4 regions of the Pantoea sp. X-Soil-YNGN-775 genome follow, and region 4 is predicted to be linked to each of the others. Evidence: predicted binding sites of a transcription regulator. Region 4 holds the regulator's gene; each other region holds the start of a gene.
What was found. Region 4 encodes PurR, which represses purine synthesis genes. Its sites were predicted from a motif close to CANGCAAACGTTTGCNTG; they were not measured.

Region 1: a site for PurR is predicted at 1,322-1,339, ahead of AC6I8I_RS18665 (7-cyano-7-deazaguanine/7-aminomethyl-7-deazaguanine transporter). Genes of this name have one in related genera too.
Region 2: a site for PurR is predicted at 710-727, ahead of purL (phosphoribosylformylglycinamidine synthase). Genes of this name have one in related genera too.
Region 3: a site for PurR is predicted at 906-923, ahead of rbsD (D-ribose pyranase). Genes of this name have one in related genera too.

The regions. Positions count from the first base shown of each region.
Region 1 covers NZ_AP035945.1:3,960,912-3,963,111, reverse strand. Annotated here, with positions in the region: gene AC6I8I_RS18670 (DcrB family lipoprotein) at 1-513, opposite strand, end outside; gene AC6I8I_RS18665 (7-cyano-7-deazaguanine/7-aminomethyl-7-deazaguanine transporter) at 632-1,297, opposite strand; gene tusA (sulfurtransferase TusA) at 1,502-1,753, shown strand; gene AC6I8I_RS18655 (zinc/cadmium/mercury/lead-transporting ATPase) at 1,805-2,200, opposite strand, start outside.
Region 2 covers NZ_AP035945.1:3,091,354-3,093,553, reverse strand. Annotated here, with positions in the region: gene mltF (membrane-bound lytic murein transglycosylase MltF) at 1-546, opposite strand, end outside; gene purL (phosphoribosylformylglycinamidine synthase) at 815-2,200, shown strand, end outside.
Region 3 covers NZ_AP035945.1:4,222,591-4,224,790, forward strand. Annotated here, with positions in the region: gene rbsA (ribose ABC transporter ATP-binding protein RbsA) at 1-467, opposite strand, end outside; gene rbsD (D-ribose pyranase) at 475-894, opposite strand; gene AC6I8I_RS19860 (YgiW/YdeI family stress tolerance OB fold protein) at 1,077-1,478, opposite strand; gene qseB (quorum sensing response regulator transcription factor QseB) at 1,641-2,200, shown strand, end outside.
Region 4 covers NZ_AP035945.1:1,800,508-1,802,707, reverse strand. Annotated here, with positions in the region: gene AC6I8I_RS08465 (C40 family peptidase) at 1-393, shown strand, start outside; gene cydH (cytochrome bd-I oxidase subunit CydH) at 452-541, opposite strand; gene purR (HTH-type transcriptional repressor PurR) at 823-1,848, shown strand; gene punR (DNA-binding transcriptional activator PunR) at 1,845-2,200, opposite strand, start outside.

The DNA.
Region 1 (2,200 bases), 2.1 Mb from region 4:
TTGTGCCTGCTGCTGGTTGTCGCCTGGCAGAGTAATCTGCAGCGTCACCAGTTTGCCGTCAACTTTAGCCAGAATCACCGATGACCATGAAGTCTGGTTGTTGGCAGAAATCACCGTATCCAGCTGCTGTGCCGGCTGATCTTTCAGCGTGACCGCTTTGTTCGAGACCACCTGCAGTTGCGGATCGCGGTTGCGCTGCTGCTGCTCCATACGCTGTGACAGCACGTCCAGCCCATCGCTGGTCGGCTCACCGGCAATCACAATAATCGCGCGCGCACCGGTTTCATCAGCATACACGTGCATATTGGTAGTCTGCGAACCAAGCTTACCGCTCTTATCCGACATGCCCGGCGGCAGCGAGAAGCTCAGTTTGCCATCCATCAGCGTTACGGTTTGCGCCGACTGACTGGCGCTGACGCCGTTGTCATTCGCCGCGTCATCTTTCTTCTGGTCACAGGCGGCTAAGCCGAGCACCAGTAAGCCCATTCCTACATATTTCACCAGGTTGCGCATCAGAATCCCTTTTTTAAGTTTCCAGTCAGCCGTTAATACAACAGGAATCAGGTTGCAAACGCAACCTGATGATTGTCAGCAGATCTTAGCGGGTAATGGCGTAAACCGGTATGGCGGGTTAGCCGAAATTTATCTGGCTGGTGGCACGGTGCTCAGCCAGCCGTTTCAGCGCGGCATTGAGCAATACGCCGTAGGCCGGCAGGAAGAACACCATGCAGATCAGCACTTTGAAGCTGTAGTCCACCAGGGCAATCTCGACCCAGTGCTGGGCCATAAACGCATCAGGGCTTTTATAAAAGGCGATGAAGAAAAAGGCCAGCGTATCGCTGATGTTGCCGAGGAACATGGCGCAGCCCGGGGCGATCCACCATTGCGGCAGGGCGCGCAGACGGTTGAAGACGTGAACGTCGAGGATCTGACCCAGCGCGTAAGCCATAAAACTGGCACAGGCGATACGCGCGACAAACAGATTGACCTGTTCCAGTGCTGCCCAGCCCTGCCATTCGCCCTGATAAAACAGCGACGAGACACCATAGGAGATAAACAGCGCCGGGATCATCACCGCCAGAATAATGCGTCGGGCCAGCGGCGCGCCAAAGATGCGCACGGTCAGATCGGTTGCCAGGAAGATAAACGGGAAGCTGAACGCGCCCCAGGTGGTGTGGAAGCCGAAAATTGAAATCGGCAGCTGCACCAGGTAGTTACTGGAGGTGATCACCAGCAGGTGAAACAGCGATAACCAGAACAGCGCATGCATGCGCTGACGCGAAGAGAATGCGAGCATAATCAACCTTTTTAATGTTGGGGTGAGGGAACCCATTGCGGGACGCCGTTCGGGCAGCGCCTGGCAGTTTTATGAGCAAAAAGCGGCGGCATCTTACCGCGTTGTGCTATTTATGCAATGGTTAATTTTAGCGCAATCGTTATCGCCTTGCGTCATTGGCACTACGCGCTAGAATGAGCGCCCTAACCCTGAACCGAGTCCATTATGAGCGATGCTTTTTCCTCTGCCGACCATCAACTGGATGCCCGTGGCCTGCGTTGTCCGGAGCCGGTGATGATGGTGCGCAAAACCGTTCGCAGCCTGCAGGATGGCGATACGCTGTTGATCATTGCCGACGATCCGGCCACCACCCGCGATATTCCCGGCTTCTGCCGCTTTATGGAGCATCGCCTGCTGGCACAGCAGACCGATAACCTGCCGTATCAGTTCCTGATCCAGAAAGGCATGGCGGAGTAACGCTGGATGCCCATTGGCAGCGCGGCCCGTCATCTGACCGGCCGCTCGTCTTCAGCTTCGGTTGCGCAGTAATCGCAGCGCGTTAGCGGTGACCAGCGCCGTTGCGCCGGAATCCGCCAGCACCGCCAGCCACAATCCGGTCAGCCCCAGCAGGGTCGTGACCAGAAATACCGCCTTCAGCCCCAGCGCAATGGTCAGGTTCTGCCGAATGATGCGGCGCGTACGGCGCGCCAGCACAATCATCGGTGCCAGATTGCTGAGCTGATTGCGCGTCAGCGCGGCATCGGCCGCCTCCAGCGCAACGTCGGTGCCGCTGCCCATCGCGATCCCCAGCGTCGCCGCTTTCATCGCTGGCGCATCATTAATGCCATCCCCGACCATCGCCAGCGGCTGCTGCTGGCTCAGTTCTGCTATCGCCGCCACCTTATCGGCCGGCAGCAGGCTGGC
Region 2 (2,200 bases), 1.3 Mb from region 4:
TTGATCGGTGGAGATTGCCCAGTCCAGATCGGGGAACTGGTTTGAGCGGGCGCTTTTCAGGCTGGAGAGGTACGCCGATCCCGAGGCGACCGTCAGCCGCCCCTTGAGATCACCGAGGTTTTTCGGGCGTGGCTTATCCACGCGATACACCAGCTGTTGCGAAACGTTGTAGTAGCCGGGCCCGGTTCGATACCGTGCCAGGCGCTCGCTGTTGTAATTCAGGCCCGCCGCCAGCACATCGGCTTTGCCTTCATCAAGATCGTCAAACAGGTCACTCAGGTTCGGGCGCACCGTCACCTTCAGTTTAACGCCCAGATAATCGGCGAAGCGTTTTGCCAGCTCGTAGTCCATACCGGCTGGAGCCTGATTAATGGTGTAGTAAGTCAGCGGGGAATTGATGGTGCTGACACGCAATACTCCCCGTGATTTAATCTGTGAAATCGTGTCCTGCCCACCGCCGTACCACGGAATGGACGGCCACAATGCCATGGCTAACAGCACGGCGACCAGACCGATAAACAGATAATTAAATTTTAGGCGTTTCAAATAGTTATCTCTCGCTGGCTCTAAGGCCTCTGTCTTTTAAAGGCAGTATTTATCTTCTTTGAACTCCCAGAGCGAGGGGCATTTTGCGCAACAAAGCGAAGCTGAGCAACTCATATAGCAGGTTTTGCGCAAATTTCAGGCAAATCCGGTGGGCCATAAATTTTGCGCAAACGGTTTCGTCGCGAGGTCGCTTTCTCTATAATACGCCCCGTTTTCCCCTGTTGCGCCCAATGAAGCGTCGCCCGGCGTTTCGAAGACGAGAGATCTTATGATGGAAATTCTGCGTGGTTCGCCCGCCCTGTCGGCATTTCGTGTAAACAAACTGCTGACCCGCTTTCAGGACGCTCACCTGCCGGTGAGTGATATTTACGCTGAGTACGTCCATTTTGCCGATGTCAGCGCGCCACTGAGCGCCGACCAACAAACCCGTTTACAGCGTCTGCTGAAATATGGTCCTTCTCTCGCTGAACATGCGCCACAAGGGCGTCTGCTGCTGGTGACACCGCGTCCTGGCACCATTTCGCCATGGTCATCGAAAGCCACCGACATTGCCCATAACTGCGATCTGCCGCAGGTTCGTCGCCTCGAGCGCGGTCTGGCATTTTATGTGCAGGCACCTCAGTTAACCGAGGCGCAGTGGCAGTCGCTTGGCGCACTGCTGCATGATCGCATGATGGAGACGGTCTACAGTGATCTGGCGCAAGCTGAGCAGCTGTTCGCTCACCACTCACCGCAGCCGGTGAAAAGTGTCGATGTGCTGGGTGAGGGCCGTCAGGCGCTGGTTCAGGCTAACCTCTCGCTGGGTCTGGCGCTGGCAGACGATGAGATTGATTACCTGCTGGCGGCGTTCACCCGTCTGGGTCGCAATCCGAATGACATCGAACTCTATATGTTCGCTCAGGCTAACTCTGAGCACTGTCGCCATAAGATCTTTAACGCCGACTGGATTATTGATGGCGAGAAACAGCCGAAGTCGCTGTTTAAGATGATCAAGAACACCATGGAGCAGACGCCGGACTACGTGCTGTCTGCTTACAAAGACAACGCTGCGGTAATGGAAGGCTCCGAAGTGGGGCGTTTCTTCGCCGACGCGGCAGAAAGCGAATACCGCTGGCATCAGGAAGCGGCACATATCCTGATGAAAGTGGAAACCCACAACCATCCCACGGCGATTTCTCCGTGGCCTGGCGCGGCAACCGGCTCCGGGGGTGAAATCCGTGACGAAGGGGCAACCGGACGCGGCGCTAAGCCAAAAGCTGGGCTGGTCGGCTTCTCGGTGTCGAACCTGCGTATTCCTGGCTTCGGGCAGCCGTGGGAAGAGGATTTCGGTAAACCGGATCGCATCGTCAGCGCGCTGGAGATCATGACCGATGGCCCACTGGGCGGCGCGGCATTTAACAATGAATTTGGTCGTCCGGCACTGAACGGTTACTTCCGTACCTATGAAGAGCAGGTTACCAGCCACAATGGCACCGAGCTGCGCGGCTACCACAAGCCGATCATGCTGGCGGGCGGCATTGGCAATATCCGTGCTGACCACGTGCAGAAAGGTGAAATCACCGTCGGCGCTAAGCTGGTGGTGCTGGGCGGTCCGGCGATGAATATCGGTCTGGGCGGCGGTGCCGCTTCTTCGATGGCGTCGGGTCAGTCTGAT
Region 3 (2,200 bases), 1.8 Mb from region 4:
AGCACTTTGGCAATTTCGACCATTTGCTGATCGCCAATCGACAGATCGCCGACCAGCTTGTGGCTGTTGAAGCGCAGATTAAGCCGCTTAAGCAACGCATCCGCTTCGGCATACATGCGCGTCCACTGGATGCGGCCAAAACGGTTAACAAATTCGCGACCGAGAAATATATTCTCCGCCACGGTTAACTGAGGGATCAGGTTCAGTTCCTGATGAATAATGCCGATGCCCGCTTCCTGTGACGCTTTAGGGCCATTGAAGCGGGTCTCCTGGCCGAGCCAGTGCAGCGAACCGGCGTCGAACTGATAAATTCCGGTCAGCACTTTCATCATGGTGGATTTGCCGGCACCGTTTTCACCCACCAGCGCCATAACGCGTCCTGCCCGGACATTCAGCGAAGCACCCTTCAGGGCTTTTACCCCAGGGAACGATTTTTCAATGCCGTTGAGCTGCAGTAAAGGTTGCATAGCGGCCTCAGAAGGTCACACCGGCGCTCAGGATGACATTCGCAAACGGAGAACACTCTCCGCTGCGAATGACCGCCTGACTGCGTTGCGTTTGTTGTTTGAATTGTTCATGGCTGGTGTAGCGGATGGTGATGCTATTCCCCTGGTGCTGTTGCAAGGCTTCGAGCACGGCGAGCAGTGCGCGATGGAGCGGCGGATTGTGCTGCTTAATCTCCTCCGCAATCAGGGCGCTTTCTACCTGCATCTCAAGCGTGACGGCCTTAACCACCTCGATAAAATCGGGCGTACCCGGTGTCAGGGCTAAATCGATGCGTTGCGGTCCTGCCGGGATCGGCAAACCGGCGTCGGCAATCGTCAGCGTATCAGTGTGACCCAGGCGGGCAATCACGTGAGAGAGTTCAGCGTTTAACAAGCGACCTTTTTTCATTTTTCACTCCACAGCGAAACGTTTCGCTGACAGGAGTGTATGAAAAGCCGTCAGCAACTCAATCGGCGAAGCTGAAATTTGTGATCGTTATCGAAACGTTTCGCTTACGCGGTGGGAAATTTGAATTAAGGCGGGCTGCAGGGCAAAAAAAAGGACCGCTGATGCGGTCCCGGGCTGGACGTTTAAGGCAGTTTCTTCACCTGTTTAACGTCCATTTCGATGCTGTTGAAATCTTTATCCAGCTCACCGGTCAGTTCAACGGTATCTTTTGGCGAGATAGTCTGGCCGTTCCAGTGCTTATGGTCTATCTCGACTTTCATGGTACCGGTCTGATCGCGGAACAGATAATCTTCATCGCCGATCTGTTTTTCCAGCTTACCGCGTACGGTAATCCAACTGTCATCCTTCATCTCTTCTGCCTGCTTCACCGTCACCACACTGGAGTGGTCAGCGCTAAAGCCGCCCTGTCGGCTCTGAACCTGTGCCGCCGGGGCGTTGGGGTCGACGAAGCCGCCTTGCTGAGCAGCAAAAACCGGGGCAGAAGCCAGCATAACGACAGCTAAAATTGCAGCGTGCTTTTTCATTTTGTCACCTCGTTTCCATGATGTGTTTCGTTTTGTTGAGCCTAGTTGACCATAAGGTTCTTAACAGCTTCTTAAGAAGCAAAAATAAGCCATTTTCGCCGAAATGCGCTGTACAAGCGGCAGTCTGCTTCGTATAAAGCGCTATCACCGCCGGGAGAAATGATGCGTATTTTACTGATAGAAGACGATCGCTTAATTGGCGACGGGATTAAAGCGGGACTGGGTAAGCTGGGATTTAGCGTCGACTGGTTTACCTCCGGCGAGGCCGGATTTCAGGCATTAAACGCCGCGCCGTGGGATGCGGTGATCCTCGATCTTTCTCTGCCCGAACGGGACGGGCTGGATATCCTGCGACAGTGGCGTCAGCAAGGGCAGGATGTGCCGGTGCTGATCCTGACGGCGCGCGATGCGCTCGATCAGCGAGTCGAAGGGCTGCAGATGGGTGCGGATGATTATCTCTGCAAACCGTTCGCCCTGACCGAAGTGGCAGCCCGCTTACAGGCGCTGATCCGCCGCCGGCATGGTCAGCTGCAACCGGAGCTGCGTCATGGCAACGTGGTACTGAAGCCCGACAGCCACAGCGTCACCTGCGACGGCCAGCCGATAGAGTTGAAAAGCCGCGAGCTGGCGCTGCTGGAGCTGTTTATGCGCAACCCTGGACGGGTGCTGACCCGCAGCCAGCTGGAAGAAAAACTGTATAGCTGGGACGCCGATGTCTCCAG
Region 4 (2,200 bases):
GAGACGGCGATGACCAAGCTGATGGGCCAGCTGGGCAAACCCTATCAGTGGGGCGGCACCTCACCGCACACCGGTTTCGACTGCAGCGGCCTGGTCTGGTACGCCTATAAAGATCTGGTCAAGTTTAAGATCCCGCGTACCGCCAATGAGATGTACCACCTGCGCGACGCCGCGCCGGTAAAACGCGAGTCGCTGGAGAAAGGCGATTTAGTCTTCTTCCGGATTAATGGTCGCGGCACCGCCGATCACGTTGGGGTTTATCTCGGCAACGGCAAATTTATTCAGTCACCTCGCACCGGCAAAGATATTCAGATCAGTGCGCTGGGTGAAGATTACTGGCAGCGCCACTACATCGGCGCGCGGCGGGTAATGACCCCGAAAACCATTCGTTAAGCGGCTTCGCTACGCGAAAATCAAACAGAGAAAAGCCGGGCGATGCCCGGCTTTTTCATTAGTGCAGCACCGCTGTAAAGCTAAAGGCGACGATCATCAGCAGACAGCCGACGGTAGTCATCAGGGCCAGTTTCAAATCTGTACTCATTTAGCGCTCCTTAGTCACACATTTTGTAGGGATAAGCCATTTTCCCATAGGGGCTGGTAAAAATCTCGTTTTATCCGTTCAGCCTTGTTAGAATCCTGCCTTTGTTGCGCAACGCGCGCAATCCCGGTTCCGTTTGCTCTCCTTTTCAGGCGCTCATTACCCGCCAGACGCCTGTTTACCGGTCAGAAAAGCTGCATAATTGCGGGGAGAACCCTGAGCAGACGCAAACGTTTAACATTATGCTTATCATTGCGTTAGATAAGCCCTGGAGTCCGATTTTAATGGCAACAATTAAAGATGTGGCAAAACGCGCCGGCGTCTCAACGACCACCGTTTCGCACGTCATCAACAAAACGCGTTTTGTCGCTGAAGAGACGCGCAACGCGGTCTGGCAGGCGATTCAGGAACTGCACTATTCGCCGAGCGCGGTGGCGCGCAGCCTGAAGGTGAATCACACCAAAACGCTGGGCCTGCTGGCAACCTCCAGCGAAGCGCCCTACTTTGCTGAAATTATTGAAGCGGTGGAGAATCACTGCTTTGATAAAGGCTACACCCTGATTCTGGGCAATGCGCACAACGACCTGCAAAAGCAGCGTGCCTATCTCAGCATGATGGCGCAGAAGCGCGTCGATGGACTGCTGGTGATGTGCTCTGAGTATCCGGACGATCTGTTAAAGATGCTGGAAGAGAATCGCAATATCCCGATGGTGGTGATGGACTGGGGTGAATCACGCGCTGACTTCACCGACACGGTGCTGGATAATGCCTTTCAGGGCGGCTACCTGGCCGGACGTTATCTGATTGAGCGCGGTCACCGTGATATTGGCGCGATTCCCGGCCAGATGGAACGCAACACCGGCGGCGGACGTCACGCGGGTTTCCTCAAGGCGCTGGAAGAAGCAGGCATTCAGCCGCGTGCCGAATGGATCGTGCAGGGCGACTTCGAGCCGGAGTCGGGCTATCAGGCGATGCAGCAGATCCTGTCGCAGAAACAGCGTCCGACTGCGGTGTTCTGCGGGGGCGATATCATGGCGATGGGCGCGATTTGCGCCGCCGATGAGATGGGATTGCGGGTGCCGCAGGACATTTCGGTGATCGGTTATGACAATGTGCGCAACGCGCGCTACTTTGCGCCTGCGCTGACCACGGTGCATCAGCCAAAAGCGCAACTGGGTGAGAAAGCGCTGGAGATGTTGCTGGATCGCATCACCAGTAAACGTGAGATTTCTCAGACCATCGAAGTACACCCAACGCTGATTGAACGCCGTTCGGTGGCTGACGGTCCGTTCCGCGACTACCGCCGTTAATCTTCGCTTAACCACTCCTGATTAAGCGTTTGCGCATCACCCAGATAGCTGAGTAACCAGCCCGTTGCCGGTGATGCGCGATCTTCCGCCCAGCTTACGCAACAGGGACTGTCCGGAAACGCGACCGGCAACGTTAATTCTACCAGCGCTCCGCTGTCCAGTAATGGCCGCGCCAGATGCCCAGGCACCATCGCCACGCACAATCCCGCCAGCACGCAATCCAGTCCGGTCTGCCATTCCGGCACCACCAGCCGACGCTGATTGTCGAGCGTCCACGTCATCCGGCGCGGCAGCGCGCGCGAGGTATCTTCCAGCACCAGCGACGGCCAGCTGCGCAGGGTGTCGTCGTCAA